2 regions of the Amycolatopsis stemonae genome follow, and region 1 is predicted to be linked to the other one. Evidence: riboswitches for the same ligand, from Rfam matches in the RefSeq annotation. Region 1 holds a riboswitch; the other holds the start of a gene.
The links. A riboswitch is a leader RNA that binds a small molecule or an ion and turns the genes downstream of it on or off. The one in region 1 is predicted to bind thiamine pyrophosphate.

Region 1 (7,641 bases):
GCTGGGGGACGCACGCCGCGCGCGGGGTGCTGGCCACCACGATCCTCGGGTCGGGCATGGCGATGCTCGACGGCACCATCGTCAACGTCGCCCTGCCCCGCATCGGCGCCGAGCTCAACGCGTCCGTCGCCGGGCTGCAGTGGATCCTCGACGGCTACCTGCTGGCGCTCGCCGCGCTCATCCTCGTCGCCGGCTCGCTCGGCGACCGGTACGGCCGGCGCCGCGTGTACCTCGTCGGCGTCGTCTGGTTCGGCGTCGCCTCCGGGCTGTGCGCCGCCGCGGTGTCGACCGAGATGCTCGTCGCGATGCGGATCCTGCAGGGCATCGGCGGCGCCCTGCTGACGCCCGGGTCGCTCGCGATCCTCCAGTCGTCCTTCGCGCACGACGCGCGCGCCCGGGCGATCGGCGCCTGGTCCGGCCTCGGCGGCATCGCGGCCGCCGCCGGCCCGCTGCTCGGCGGCTTCCTCGTCCAGGTCTGGTCGTGGCGGCTCGCGTTCCTGATCAACGTCCCGATCGCGCTGGTCGTCGTGCTGATGGCGCGGAAGTTCGTGCCCGAGTCCCGCGACCCGGACGCGACCGGGCACCCGGACTTCGGCGCCGCCGCACTCGGTGCGCTCGGCCTCGCCGGCGTCACCGGCGCCCTGGTGGAGGCGCCGGTGCGGGGCATCGGCGACCCGGTCGTGCTGGTCGCGGGCCTGCTCGGGATCGCGGGCCTGACCGCGTTCGTCGTCGTCCAGCACCGCTCGCGCGAGCCGCTGGTGCCGCCGTCGCTGTTCCGCGACCGGACGTTCACCCTGGCCAACGCGCTGACCTTCGCCATGTACGCGGCGCTCGGCGGCGTGATGATGCTGCTGGTCATGCAGCTGCAGGTGTCGCTGCACTACTCGCCGACGGCGTCCGGCCTGGCCGGGCTGCCGCTGACGGTGATCATGCTGCTGCTGTCGGGGCGGTCGGGGGCGCTGGCCCAGCGCATCGGCCCGCGGGCGCAGCTGGTGGCCGGCCCGATCGTCGTCGGCATCGGGATGTTGCTGATGTTGCGTATCGCGCCCGGCGCGTCCTACCTGGGCGCGGTGCTGCCCGCGGTCGTCGTGTTCGGGCTCGGGCTGGCGACGGTGGTGGCCCCGGTGACCGCGACGGTGCTCGCCGCGGCCCCGGACCGGTACGCCGGGGTGGCGTCCGGCGTCAACAACGCGATCGCCCGCTCGGGCGGTCTCCTGGCGGTCGCGGTGCTGCCCGCGGCGGCGGGGCTGACCGGCGAGGCGTACGCGGACCCGGTGGCGCTGACCGCGGGCTGGCGGATGGCGCTGGTCATCTGCGCGGTCCTGGCGATCGCCGGCGGGCTGATCGCGCTGGGCATCCACAACGGCGTCCTGGCGCCCCCGGCCGAGCCCGCGCCGCCGGATTCGGACGAGTGCCCGCACCTGGGCGAGTGCTACCACTGCGGCGTCGAGGGCCCGCCGACCCACGTCCGCCGCGGCACCCCGGTGGCCGGCGACTAGCGCCGGTTCAGCCCGCGAGGATCTCCGCGAACACCGCCGGGTCGGCGTTGCCGCCGGAGACGATCGCGACCGTGCGGCCGGCCGGCAGCTCGCCGGCGTGGAACAGGTACGCCGCCGTCGTCACCGCGCCGCTCGGTTCGGCGACCAGCCGGGCCTTGCGGGCGAGGGTGCGCACGGCCTCGCGGATCTCGTCCTCGGTGACCGTGACCATGTCGTCGACGACTTCCCGCAGGTGGGCGAAGGTCAGCTCGGACGGTTGCGCGCGCAGGCCGTCGGCGATCGTGCGGGCGCGGTCGGCCTGCGGCCAGTCGGCGCGGCGGCCCAGCCGCAGCCCCTCGGCCGTGTCGCCGGCCAGCGCGGGCTCGACCCCGATCACGCGGGCGCGCGGGCAGCGCGCCTTGACCGCGGCACCGACCCCGCCGGCCAGCCCGCCGCCGCTGACCGGCACGAGCACGACCTCGACGTCCGGGAGGTCCTCGGCGATCTCGAGGCCCGCGGTGCCCTGCCCGGCGATGACGGCCGCGTCGTCGAAGGGCGCGATGAGGGTCAGGCCGCGTTCGGTGGCCAGTTCGTGCGCTTTGCCCTCGTGCTCGCCGATCGGCACCTCGATCACTTCGGCGCCGTAGGAGCGGGTGGCCTCGACCTTGATCCGCGGTGCGATGTCCGGTACGACGATCACGGCGGGCACGCCGAACCGCTGCGCGGCGTACGCGACCGCTTGCGCGTGGTTGCCGCTGGAGTAAGCGATGACACCGCGGGTACGCCGTTCGTCGTCGAGGGTGGCGATCGCGTTGTACGCGCCGCGCACCTTGAACGCGCCGACCGGTTGGAGGCTTTCGGGTTTGAGCCAGAGGTTTTCGCGAGGATCCCACGTTTGGCGCAACAGGGGTGTGCGCACGGCGACCCCCTGGACGCGCTTCGCCGCGGCTTCGATGTCGGAGATCGTCACCAGTTCCATGTGCCGAGTATGTCAAGAAAGTGTTCGGCCCGTACTGTCTATTGTGGACAGTGGGAGTGGTGCTGCTCACGCTCCGGCAACGCGGGGAGTTCCTCGCGCGCCTTACACGTTGGGAACGGGGAGAAGACTTTCTAGCGGATCGGGATCATGAGCAAGGAGACGGAACAGCCTTCAGGGGAGAAGGAACAGAAGTCGGGCCTGCGCATCGCGCAGGTGCTGGCGGCGGCGCTCGCGGCGGTGACGGCGGCGCTGCTCGGGTCGACGCTCGGCGTCGCCGGCACGGTGGCCGGGGCGGGCGTGGCGAGCGTGATCACGACGGTCGGCGGCGAGATCTACCTGCGCTCGCTGCAGCGCACGAAGGACGCCGCGCTCAAGGCGCGGCAGCTGGCGACGTCCGGCATCCGGCGCCGGGGGCAGGTCATCGCGATCAACGAGATCACCGACCAGCCGCTGCCGTCGGCCGTGCCCATCACCGAGCAGCCGACGGTCCGGCTGCCGAAGCCGGACGGCCCGCTCGAGGAGCAGCCGTCGCGGCTGCGGAAGCTGCGCTGGCCGCTGGTCATCGGCACGAGCGTGGTGGCGTTCGCGGTGGCGATCCTGGCGATCGTCGGCGTGGAGGCGGCGACCGGCGGCAAGGTGGCCGGCGGGACGGGCGCGGGCATCGGCAAGATCTTCGGCAACGGCGGCGGCCAGACCGACAGGACCCCGTCGACCACGCCGACGGCTCCGACGGACGACACGCAGGAGTCGCCCACCCGGACCACGACGACGGAGACGACGACGCCCACCGCGCCGACGACGTCGAGCACCCCGAGCAGCTCGCCGACGCCGACGACCCCGAGCACGACGGCCCAGCAGCCGACGACCTCGGCCCCGCCCACCAGCCAGGGCGCGGCGACCACCCCGACCCCGTAACCGTCAGGGGAGGCGGGCGCGCAGTTCGCGGGCGGCGGACTCGGGGTCCTCGGCCTCGGTGATCGCCCGGACGACCACGATCCGCGACGCGCCCGCTTCGAGGACCGAGGGCAGCCGGCCGGCGTCGATGCCGCCGATCGCGAACCAGGGCCGGCCGGGCGTCGATGCGGCGGTCGAGCGGACCAGGTCCAGGCCCGGCGCCGAGCGGCCCGGCTTCGTCGGCGTCGGCCAGCAGGGACCCGTGCAGAAGTAGTCCACGCCCGGTTCGGCCGCGGCCGCGGTGGCCTGCGCCACCGAGTGCGTCGAGCGGCCGATGACGACGTCCTCGCCCAGGATCCGCCGGGCCAGCGCCACCGGGATGTCGTCCTGGCCCAGGTGGAGGACGTCCGCGCCGACCGCCAGCGCCACGTCCGCCCGGTCGTTCACCGACAGCAGCGCCCCGTGCCGCGCGCAGGCCTCGGCCAGCACCTCCAGCGCCGCGATCTCGGCCGCGGCCTCGAGCGGCGCGCCGCCGGTCTTGTCGCGCAGCTGGATGATGTCGACGCCGCCGGCCAGCGCCGCGTCGGCGAACGCGGCCAGGTCGCCGCGGGCCGTGCGGGCGTCCGTGCAGAGGTACAGGCGAGCGGCGTCGAGCCGGGCGCGGATCTTGTCACCGGAGAGGGCGGGCATGGCGGCGACCGTACCCCGCCGGCGGACGGTCCGGCCAAGACCCGGTGCCGTTGCCGTGAAAGCCATCCGGCCGTGACCGCGCTTGGATTATCGACCAACGGCACGTAGGGTGGACGGGTCCGCACGGGAGCCCGGGGCACGGGCTGAGAGGGAGCTGCCGCTCCGACCGTGGAACCTGATCCGGGTCATGCCGGCGCAGGGAGCGTGATCCCATGACGAACAACCTGGCAGTGGTCGGCGGCGGCGTGATCGGGCTGTCCGCCGCGTGGCGCGCGGCGCGAACCGGCCGAAGCGTCACCCTCTACGACCCCGAACCCGTCCGCGGCGGCGCGTCGTGGCTGGCCGGCGGCATGCTCGCCCCGGTCACCGAGGCCTGGCCGGGCGAGGAGGACGTCCTCAGCCTCGGCGAGGAGTCCCTGCGCCGTTGGCCCGGCTTCGCGCGCGACCTCGCGCAAGAGGGCGTCGACCCCGGCCTGGCCGAGCACGGGACGCTGGTCGTCGCCTTCGACAGCGCCGACGCGGGGTACCTCGACATCCTCGCCGGTCACCTGCACGCGCTGGGCCGCACGGCCGAACGCCTCACCGGCCGGGAAGCCCGGCGGCTCGAACCGGGCACCGGATCCGTCCGAAGTGGACTCCACGTGCCCGGCGACCTGGCCGTGGACAACCGGAAACTGCTCAACGCGCTGTACGCGGCCTGCCAGGAACGCGATGTGCGGTTCGTCCGGGAACGCGTGGCCGCCCCGCCGGACGCGGACGCCGTCGTGCTCGCGGCGGGCGCGTGGACCGGGCGGCTGCACCCGCGGCTCGCCGGGGCGGTCCGCCCGCTCAAGGGCGAAATCCTCCGGCTCCGGCCCCGGCGCGGCTGCCTCCCGCCGCCGAAACGCACGGTTCGCGCCGTCGTCGAGGGGCACCCGATCTACCTCGTGCCGCGCGGCGACCAGGAGCTCGTCCTCGGCGCGACGCAGTACGAAGCGGGCTTCGACCAGGCCGTCACCGCCCGCGGGGTCCGCGAGCTGATCGAGGGCGCCGAACGGGTGTTCCCCGCGATCACCGAGTACGAGCTGGTCGAGACCGCCGCGGGCCTGCGGGCCGGCAGCCGGGACGTGCTGCCGTACATCGGCGTCCTGGACGACGGCGTCTTCGCCGCGACCGGGCACCACCGCAACGGCCTGCTCATGGCCCCCGTGACCGCGGACGCCGTGGTCGCGTGGCTCGAAGGCGAGAAGCCGCCCGAAGGCGTCGAAGCGGCTTCGCCCGACCGCCTGCACCAGAAGGAGCACGTGTGATGGAGATCAAGCTCAACGGCCGGTGGACGGAGTTCCCGGACGGCGCGACCGTCGCCGACGTCCTCGACGCGTCCGGCGGGCAGCGGCCCGGCATCGCCGTCGCGGTCGACGGCGTCGTCGTCCGCCGCACCGACTGGGCCACCACGGCCGTGCCGAAGGGCGCGGGCGTCGACGTGCTCACCGCCGTCCAGGGAGGCTGAAATGGAGACGGAACCGCTGGTCATCGGCCCCTGCAAGCTGACGTCCCGGCTGATCATCGGCACCGGCGGCGCGGCCAACCTCGCCGTGCTCGAACGCGCGCTGGTCGCGTCCGGCACCGAGCTGACCACGGTCGCGATGCGCCGCGCGGACGCCGAGGGCGGCTCCGGTGTCCTCGAACTGCTCACCAAGCTCGGGATCGAGCTGCTGCCGAACACCGCGGGCTGCCGCACGGCCGCCGAAGCCGTGCTCACCGCGCAGCTCGCGCGGGAGGCCCTCGGCACCGACCTGGTCAAGCTCGAGGTGCACGCCGACGACCGGACGTTGCTGCCGGACCCGTTCGAGACCCTCGACGCCGCCGAACGGCTGACCGCCGACGGGTTCACCGTGTTCGCCTACACGAACGACGACCCGGTGCTGGCCCTGCGCCTGGAGGAGGCCGGCTGCGCCGCGGTGATGCCGCTGGGCGCGCCGATCGGCACCGGCCTCGGCATCCGGAATCCGCACAACATCGAGCTGATCGTCTCCCGGGCGGGCGTGCCGGTGATCCTGGACGCCGGGATCGGCACGGCGTCCGATGCGACGCTGGCGATGGAGCTCGGCTGCGACGCCGTCCTGCTCTCGACGGCCGTCACCCGGGCGGCGGACCCCGAACGGATGGCGTCGGCGATGCGATCGGCCGTCGTCGCCGGTCACCTCGCGCGCAGCGCCGGCCGCGTACCGCAGCGGTTCTGGGCGCAGGCTTCGAGTCCACCCCGGTGAACCAGGGTGCCTTAACGCCGAACGTGCACGGCGAGCCCGTAAGGTGGACGGCACTTTCCGGCGCATCCGCGGCGGGGCCAGGGCAGAAGGAGCCAGCCGTGACCACATCGGTTCAGGACACCTCGGGCAGGTTGTACCTCGCCGTCGGCAGGCTGTCCCGGTCGTTGCGCCAGGCCGGCGTGCCCGGGCCGGGCCACGGCGCCATCTCGGCCCTCGCGACGCTGGTGATCTCCGGTCAGCTGCGCCTCGGCGACCTCGCCGCGAAGGAGGGCGTCGCCGCGGCGACCATGTCGCGGATCATCGCGTCCCTGGTCGAAGCGGGGTACGTCAGCCGCGAGTCCGACCCGGTCGACCGGCGCGCCTGGCTCGCGAAGGCGACCGAAGAAGGCGAGCGGCTGGTGTCCGGCGTCCGGTCGACGCGGGTCCAGGAGCTGAACCGGCGCCTCGACCGCTTGACGCCCGAGCACCGCGAAGCGCTGACGGCGGCGCTCCCGGCACTCGAAGCCCTGATCGCCGACGAGGGCTGACTAGGGGACCCGCTCCCGGCGCAGCTGGGCGAGTTCGGCGCGGACGGCGCGCAGCTCGTCGAGGATCTCCTGGTTGGCCGCGGCCTGTGCTTCGGCCTGTTTCGCCTCTTCCTCGCGGATGTCCTGGCGCAGCTCGTCTTCCATGCCGCTGACCACGACGGCGATGAAGAGGTTCAGCACCGCGAAGCTGGACACCAGGATGTAGACGACGAAGAAGATCCAGGCCATCGGCGCCTGTTCCATGATCGTCTTCGCGATGTCCGGCCACGCTTCGCCGGTCATCACCTGGAACAGCGTGAACAACGACGTGCCGAGGTCGCCGAAGTCGCCCGGGTCGATGACGCCGAACAGCTTCGTCGCCATGACGCCCGCGACGAAGATGATCAGGGCGAGCAGTGCGGCGATCGAAGCCATCCCGGGAATCGCGGCGAGCAGCCCGGAGACGACCTTCCGCATCGACGGCACGACCGAGATCAGCCGCAGCACGCGGAGCACGCGCAGCGACCGCAGGACGGCGAACGGCCCGGTCGCCGGGATCACCGCGATGCCGACGACCAGCAGGTCGAAGACGTTCCAGTGGTCGCGGAAGAACCCGCCGCGGTAGGCGTAGAACTTCGCCAGCAGCTCGGCGACGAAGACGCCGAGCGCGATGTGGTCGAGGGTGTGCAGGAGCCCGCCGAAGCCGTCCATCAGCGACGTCGACGTTTCCATGCCGAGCGTGACCGCGTTGAACACGATCACCGCGATGATGAAGTTCTGGAAGCGGCGGTCTTCGAGGACCTTCGCCACCCGCTCGCGTCCGGTCAAGGCCGCCCCCCGCGTGA
Region 2 (7,641 bases), 510 kb from region 1:
CGGGCGGCGTGCTACATCGTGATCGGGCTGTCGCTGGCCTACGCGCGACTGTCCACACGGGACGGCTGAGTGAAGGCGAGGACGCGGCGCCAGGCGTCGTCGCAGGCCTCGCCCCACTCCGCGTACGAGCGGTCGAAGAACGAATGCGGCGCGCCCGCGTACACGTGCCGCTCGTACCGCACGCCGGACTGCTCCAGCCGCGCGGTGAAGGCGTCGAACTCGGCTTGGCCGGTCGCGACGTCTTCACCGGCCAGGAGCAGGAGCATCGGTGCTTCCAGGTCGTCGATCACGTCGGTGACCAGCTTCGGCAGGCCGTAGAAGCCGATCACGCCGGCCAGGCCGAGGCCGGCCGCCGAGAGGCGCCACGACTGGCCCGCGCCGAAGCAGAAGCCCACCGTGTAGACGTCACCCTCGCCGAGGAAGTCCTTCGCCGCGGCGACGTCCGCGGCCACCTCTGCCGGTTTCACCTCCGGGAGATGCCGCTCCCAGTCGAAGCCGTCGCCGCGCTCGCCGAGGCCGGCGGTGCGGCCGTAGTAGTCGATCGCCACCGTCTCGAACCCCGCTTCGGCGAAGCGCCGGGTCAGGTCGCGGTAGAACGCGTGCACTCCGCGGACGTCCGGCAGCAGCACGACTTTGCGGCCGTTCGGTGCGGCCGGAACGGCGTGGTGGGCGAGGAAGTCGACGTCCGAAGTCAGCGTCACGGGTTCGTCCGCCGCCACCTCGCCCCGGATCGGCGGCGCGGGCGGGCGGCTGTCGGTGCGGTGGCACATGGGGAAGTCCTTTCGTCCCGGCCGAGCCTGCCGCGCGCCGGGCCGCGGACCCAGCCCCTGTCCGGGGGTCGGTCCGCCGGTCCTGGTACCGGCAGGGCCAGGCTCGCGACGGCCCGAAGCCGCACACTGGCCCGCATGGACCGGGAACTGGGCAGCTTCCTGAAGTCGCGCCGGGAAGCCGCGACGCCGGCCGACAGCGGCATCCTCACCGGCCCCCGGCGGCGGGTGAGCGGCCTGCGGCGCGAGGAGGTCGCGCAGCTCGCCGGGATCAGCGTCGAGTACTACGTCCGGCTGGAGCAGGGCCGGGCGCGCGGCCCGTCCCCCGAGGTCCTCGACGCGCTGGCCCGGACCCTGCGGCTGGACGACGTCGAACGCGCGCACCTGCACGACCTCGCCGCGGCCCGGCCCACCCGGCCGCCGTCGGTCCGCCGGGTGCGGCCCGAGCTCGCGGACCTGCTGGCGAAGCTGGACCGCGTCCCCGCGCTCGTCGTCGACCACCGGCTCGACGTCCTGGCGTGGAACCCGTTGTCCGCACAGCTGTTCTTCGACTTCGCGGCGACGCCGGCCCGCAACCTCGCCCGGTTCTGCCTGCTCGACCCGGCGAGCCGCGAGGTGTTCCCGGACTGGCCCGACGTCGCCCGCGCGACCGTCGGCCAGCTGCGGCTCGTCGCCGCGAAGTACGCGACGGACAAGGCACTCGCGACGCTCGTCGGCGAGCTGACCCTGCGGAGCGAGACGTTCCGGACGTTGTGGTCGGGCCGGGTGGTGCAGCAGCGCACGCACGGGCGCAAGCGGTTCCGCCACCCGGTCGCGGGCGAGCTGACGCTGCGGTTCGAGAACTTCGAGCTGCCGGACTTCTCGGGGCAGCGGCTGATCACGTTCACCGCGGACCCCGGCAGCCCGTCGGAGTCCGCGCTGGACCTCCTCGCGCACTGGGCCGGCTGAGTCAGCCCACCAGCGCGACGCCGTCCGGATCGAGTTCCAGCTCGACCGCGTCCCCGGCGCGCAGGTCGGACGCCGCCGGGGCGACGGCGTCCACAGTGGACTCTTCGAGCCGCACGACGAGCCGCACGTGCTCGCGCCGGTGCACCGCCGCGACGACCTCGCCGGGCACGCCGTCGGCCGCCACCCGCAGCGCGTGCGGGCGCAGGCCGAGCCGCACCGGGCCGTCGTCGGCGTCCGGGAGCGGGACGTCACCCAGTGGCGTGTGCGCCACCCCGCCCGCCACGACGCCGTCCACGAACGTCGTCACGCCGAGGAAGCGCGCGACGTCGTCGTCCGCCGGGTTGCGCCAGACGCGCCGGACCGCGCCCTCCTGGCGGACCTGGCCGTCGTCGAGGACGGCGACGCGGTCGGCCAGCGTGAACGCCTCCTCCTGGTCGTGCGTCACGAGCAGGGCCGTGATCTTGCTGCGCCGCAACAGGTCCGCGAGGTCGATGGCCAGCTGCTCGCGCAGGCCGGCGTCCAACCCGGACAGTGGCTCGTCGAGCAGCAGCAGCCGCGGCTTCGGCGCCAGCGCCCTGGCCAGCGCCACCCGCTGCGCTTGGCCGCCGGACAGTTCCGTCACCCGGCGCTTTTCGAAGCCCGTCAGGCCGACCAGGGCCAGCAGCTCGGCGACCCGTGCCGCCCACTGCGCGCGTGGCACGCCGTGCATCCGCAGGCCGAACGCGATGTTCGCGGCGACGTCGCGGTGGCCGAACAGCTGGCCGTCCTGGAAGACGAGGCCGAACCCGCGGCGGTGCACCGGCACCGCGCCGAGGTCTTCGCCGTCCCAGCTCACCGCGCCCCGCGCCGACGGCTCCAGCCCGGTGATCGCGCGCAGCAGCGTCGACTTGCCCGAGCCGGACGGCCCCAGCAGCGCCAGCACCTCACCGTCGGCGATGTCCAGCCGGACGTCGCGGACCGCCGCGAACGATCCGTAGTGGACGGTCAGGTCCCGCACCGACAGCGCCATCAGAACTCTCCCACCCGGCCGCGTCCGAGCCGGTCGATCAGCGCGACGGCCAGCACCGTCACGAGCATCAGCACCGCGCACGCGGCGTACGCCATCTGGTTGTTCAGCTCGCCGGGGCGTCCCATCAGCGACGCGATCGCGACCGGCAGCGTCGGCGCGGCCGGCCGGGCGAGGAAGCTGGTGGCGCCGAACTCGCCGAGTGCCACGACGAACCCGAACCCGGCCGCCGCGACCAGTGGGCGCAGCGTCAGCGGCAGGTCGATCTCGCGCCAGACCCGCAGCGGGCTCGCGCCGAGCGTCGACGCGGCCTGCCGCAACCGGACGTCGACCGAGCGCAGCACCGGCAGCACCATCCGCACGATCAGCGGGATGATCACCAGCGCCTGGGCCAGCGGCACGAGGTAGGGCGACGTCCGGAGGTCGCCGGGCAGCGCGTCGAGCGTCACCAGGTAGCCGAACCCGACGGTCACCGCGGACACCCCGAGCGGCAGCATCAGCACGGCGTCCATCGTCTCGCCGAGCCCGCGCGCGGCCTTCGCCGGCGAGCGCCGCAGCGCCACCAGCACGACGGACGCGAGCACGCCGACGACCATCGCGAGCAGCGTCGCGTCGATCGCCACCTTGAGCGAGTTGACCGCGGCGTCCCAGCCGGAAACCTGCAGCGCGCCCTTCTCTCCGGTGGTGGTCAACGCTCGATAACCGGCCAGGCTCCAGCCGTTCCCGGCGGACACCGATTCGGCGAGCAGCGCGACGATCGGCGTCAGCAGCAGTGCGAGCACCACGCCCGCGGCGACGACGACCCACCACTCCCCGCGGCGGGGTCGTCGCACCCGGCCGGACCCGGTCCGGGCGCCGTCCTTGCGCCGTCGCGCCAGGCCGCCGAGCACGAGCGCGGCGACCACGGCCGCGAACTGGATCAGCGAAAGCGCGGCCGCGCCCGAGAGGTCCAGGAGGTCGACGGTCCGCAGGTAGATCTCGGTCTCGAGGGTCCGGTACTTCGCGCCACCGAGGATGAGCACGACGCCGAAACTGGTGGCGCAGAACAGGAACACGACGGCCGCGGCGGACGCGATCGCGGGGGCCAGCGCGGGCAGCGTCACCGACCGGAAGGCCCGCCACGGCGACGCGCCGAGCGCGCGGGCGGCGTCGGTCGTCCGCGGGTCCAGCCGGGCCCACAGCCCGGCCACGGTCCGCGCGACGACGGCGACGTTGAAGAAGGCGTTGGCCAGCACGATCGGCAGCACGCCGCCGTCCGGCCAGAGCGCCCGGAACGCCAGGCCGACGACCACGGTCGGCAGCACGAACGGAACGAGCACCAGCGTCCGCGCAAGACCGACGCCGGGCAGCTTCACCCGGGCCAGCAGGAAGGCCACGGGCAGCCCGGCGACCACGGCGACGACCGTCGAGGCGGCCGCCGTCGCCACGGTGAAGCCGGCCAGCTGCCAGGTGCGCACGTCGCCGAGGACGGTGTCGAGACCGCCCGCGGCGAACCCGCGGCCGATGATCGCGAGCACCGGCCAGGCGAAGAACACCACCAGGAACCCGATCGGGGCCAGGCCGAGCAGCGCCAGGCCGAACCCTCGAGCGGTCCTCGGCGGGGCCAGGACCGGTGGTTTTCGGTGGTTCCGGGCGGCGGAACCCCCGGCCCGAGGCGACGCCTCGGATGTCACTGCACGAGCGTGCGCCATTCGCCGATCCACTTCTCGCGCCCGGCTTGGACCTGGTCCGCGGGCAGCGTCTGCGGCTTCTGCGGCAGCGGCGCGACCTGCGCCCAGCCCGCGGGCAGCTCGACGTCCTGCCGCGCCGGGTAGACGTACATGTTCGCCGCGACGGTCGTCTGGAACTGCTGCGAGAGCAGGAAGTCCACGACCTTGCGCGCGCTGTCGGTCTGTTTGCCGTTCGCCAGCACGCCGGCGTACTCGACCTGCCGGTAACAGGTGTCGAGCAGCGCCTTGGTGCGCGGCTTGCCGTCGTCACCGACCTCGGCGGCGGGCGAAGACGCGTACGAGACGACGATCGGGCGCGGCCCCTTGCCCGCCGAGCCGGAGAAGTCCTTGGTGTAGGCCTCTTCCCAGCCGCTGACGACCTTGACCCCGTTGGCCTTCAGCTTGCTCCAGTAGTCCTTCCAGCCGGCCTCGCCGTACTTCGCGATCGTGCCGAGCAGGAACGCGAGCCCCGGGGACGCCGTCGCCGGGTCCTCCGCGACCAGCAGGTCCTTGTACTTCGGGTCGGCGAGGTCGTCGTAGGTCCCGGGCGCCGGGATGCCCTTGCTCGTGAAGTAGTTCGTGTCGACGTTGACGCAGACGTCGCCGACGTCGACCGCGGAGAGCCGGTGCTCGGGGTCGACGGCGTAGCGCTGCGGCCCGCGGTCGGCCTCGGGGCTGGTGTAGGCGTCGAAGACGCCCTCCTTGAGCGCGCGCGAGGCGAAGGTCGAGTCGACGCCGTACGCGACGTCCCCGATCGGGTTGGCCTTGGTCAGCACGAGCTTGTTGGTCAGCGAACCGGCGTCGCCCTGCTTGAGCACGGAGATCTTGATGCCCGACTGCTTCTGGAAGGCGTCGAGCACCTCCTGCGGCGCCAGGAAGGAATCGTGCGTCACGAGGGTGACGGTGGGCGTCTGCTGGGTGCCGCCGTCGCCGCTCGACAGCGAGCACCCCGCGGTGACGGCCCCCGCGACGACAACGGCCGTCGCGGCGCGCGCAGCCCTGCGTTTCATCTACCCCTCCTGCACTTCACCGGACGAAGAGGGGTGAAGCCCTCCCTTCGCCGGCATGATCCGGTCAGGTGCGAACGGTCGCGGATACCCGCCTCTCAGCCCGGCACCGGCCGGACTCCCGTGGCAACCGTGCAGCGTAGTCCAGGACGTAAGACCATGGAGACATGACGGAAATCTTGAGCGACTCCGAGGCCGACGAACGCTTGGGCACGGGCTGGACCAGGTCGGGAGCGGTGATCTCCCGCGAGGTGGAGCTCGCCTCGTTCCCGCAGGCGATCGAGGTGGTGGACCGCGTGGCGGTGCTGGCCGAGCAGGCCGACCACCACCCGGACATCGACATCCGCTGGCGCACGCTGACGTTCCGGCTCTCGACGCATTCGGCGGGCGGCCTGACGGCGAAGGACTTCTCACTGGCGGCCCAGATCGACTCGGTGCTCGACTCGGTGTGACTTCGGTAACTCTGGGTGCACTTTTTCGCGGTTTCGACGTCTCTCGGTAAACGACCTTTGCTAGGAGAGACGGATCATGACGCAGGCGATCGTGGTGGGCACGGCGGCATTCGCGGCGATGGTGGCAGCGGCCGGCGGCGTGCTCTGGTTCACCGCCCGCGGCCGTCGTCACCCGGATGCCGGTGAGTTCGATCACAGCCGCTAACGAAGGGCATGATCAGCGCGCTGAGCAGGGCGGAAGCATCGGTTTTCGGCCCAAGGAAACGCCATGAACAGCACCGCCGCCCTCACCCCCGCCCAGCGCGCCTGGATCAACGCCCTCGCCCCCGCGGTGGTGCTGATCACGATCGCCCTGATGGGCATCATCGGCTGAGCCGGACCCGCCGATCGAGCGCCGTCGCCCTGACTCCCAGTGCGGCGGCGTACTCGTCGGAGTGGCTGTCGCTACCCGGCTAGCTGGATCTGCTCCGGCGGCGGGAACTCCGCTGGGACGTCGTCACTCACGGACCAGTACTCGAGTCCCGACAGCCGCCCTTCCTCGGCGAACACGATGATGCCGCCGTCGGGTGCGTCGGCCTCCACCACCAACCGGCCGTCGAGGTCGGCCGCGAGCAGGGCCGGGTCCACCACGAGGTCGATCGTCGGGCACCCACAGGCGCAGGTTCCGGTGACCCGCGCCGTGGGCAGCTGGGCACGCAGCCGCGGCGCGCCGGGGAAGTCACCGGCGAGCAAGTGGTCCAGCACGGCTCGCTCGGCCGGCGACAACGGCCGCGTCATACGTTGAAGCGGAACTCCACCACGTCGCCGTCGGCCATGACGTAGTCCTTGCCCTCCATGCGGACCTTGCCCGCCGCTCGGGCCGCTGCCATCGAGCCGGCCTCCATCAGGTCGTCGTACGAGACGATTTCCGCCTTGATGAAGCCGCGCTCGAAGTCCGTGTGGATGACGCCCGCCGCCTGCGGGGCCGTTGCGCCCTGGGGGATCGTCCAGGCGCGGGACTCCTTCGGGCCCGCCGTCAGGTACGTCTGCAGCCCGAGCGTGTGGAAGCCCGCGCGGGCCAGCGCGTACAGGCCCGGCTCCGGCTGGCCGACGGACTCGAGCAGCTCGCGCACCGACTCCTCGTCGTCCAGCTCCAGCAGCTCCGCCTCGACCTTCGCGTCGAGGAACACCGCGTCCGCCGGGGCGACCAGCTTGGTCAGCTCCTCGCGGCGGGCTTCGTCGGTGAGCACCGACTCGTCCGCGTTGAAGACGTAGAGGAACGGCTTCGTCGTCAGCAGGCTCAGCTCGCGCAGCGCGTCGAAGTCGACTTCCTTCTGCGCCTGGAAGAGCGTGCGCCCGGCGTCGAGGATCTCCTTCGCCTTCTGGGCGTTGTCCAGCGCGGGCTTGTTCTCCTTCTTCGTCCGCGCTTCCTTCTCCAGCCGCGGCAGCGCCTTGTCCAGCGTCTGCAGGTCGGCGAGGATCAGCTCGGTGTTGATCGTCTCGATGTCGCTCGACGGGTCGATCCGGCCGTCGACGTGCACCACGTCGGGGTCGTCGAACACCCGGATGACCTGGCAGATCGCGTTGGCCTCACGGATGTTGGCGAGGAACTTGTTGCCCAGCCCGGCACCCTCGGACGCGCCCTTCACGATGCCCGCGATGTCCACAAAGGACACCACGGCCGGGACGATCTTCTCCGACTTGTGCAGCTCCGCCAGCTTGTCCAGCCGCGGGTCCGGCAGCGGCACCACGCCGACGTTCGGCTCGATCGTC

Region 2: it holds a riboswitch for thiamine pyrophosphate, as region 1 does, so the genes downstream of both, ACYVLJ_RS01790 (thiamine ABC transporter substrate-binding protein) here and thiO (glycine oxidase ThiO) in region 1, are expected to answer to the same signal.

What each region holds. Positions count from the first base shown of each region.
Region 1 covers NZ_BAAGUJ010000001.1:857,457-865,097, reverse strand. The annotation lists gene ACYVLJ_RS04305 (MFS transporter) at 1-1,499, shown strand, start outside; gene ACYVLJ_RS04300 (threonine ammonia-lyase) at 1,507-2,457, opposite strand; gene ACYVLJ_RS04295 (hypothetical protein) at 2,605-3,372, shown strand; gene thiE (thiamine phosphate synthase) at 3,376-4,041, opposite strand; TPP riboswitch at 4,155-4,260, shown strand; gene thiO (glycine oxidase ThiO) at 4,254-5,330, shown strand; gene thiS (sulfur carrier protein ThiS) at 5,330-5,530, shown strand; gene thiG (thiazole synthase) at 5,532-6,290, shown strand; gene ACYVLJ_RS04270 (MarR family winged helix-turn-helix transcriptional regulator) at 6,389-6,817, shown strand; gene ACYVLJ_RS04265 (ion transporter) at 6,818-7,624, opposite strand.
Region 2 covers NZ_BAAGUJ010000001.1:344,482-352,122, forward strand. The annotation lists gene ACYVLJ_RS01765 (ABC transporter permease) at 1-69, shown strand, start outside; gene ACYVLJ_RS01770 (dienelactone hydrolase family protein) at 39-770, opposite strand; gene ACYVLJ_RS01775 (helix-turn-helix transcriptional regulator) at 906-1,715, shown strand; gene ACYVLJ_RS01780 (ABC transporter ATP-binding protein) at 1,717-2,724, opposite strand; gene ACYVLJ_RS01785 (ABC transporter permease) at 2,724-4,280, opposite strand; gene ACYVLJ_RS01790 (thiamine ABC transporter substrate-binding protein) at 4,391-5,440, opposite strand; TPP riboswitch at 5,465-5,572, opposite strand; gene ACYVLJ_RS01795 (4a-hydroxytetrahydrobiopterin dehydratase) at 5,605-5,889, shown strand; gene ACYVLJ_RS01800 (hypothetical protein) at 5,966-6,094, shown strand; gene ACYVLJ_RS01805 (hypothetical protein) at 6,334-6,666, opposite strand; gene ychF (redox-regulated ATPase YchF) at 6,663-7,641, opposite strand, start outside.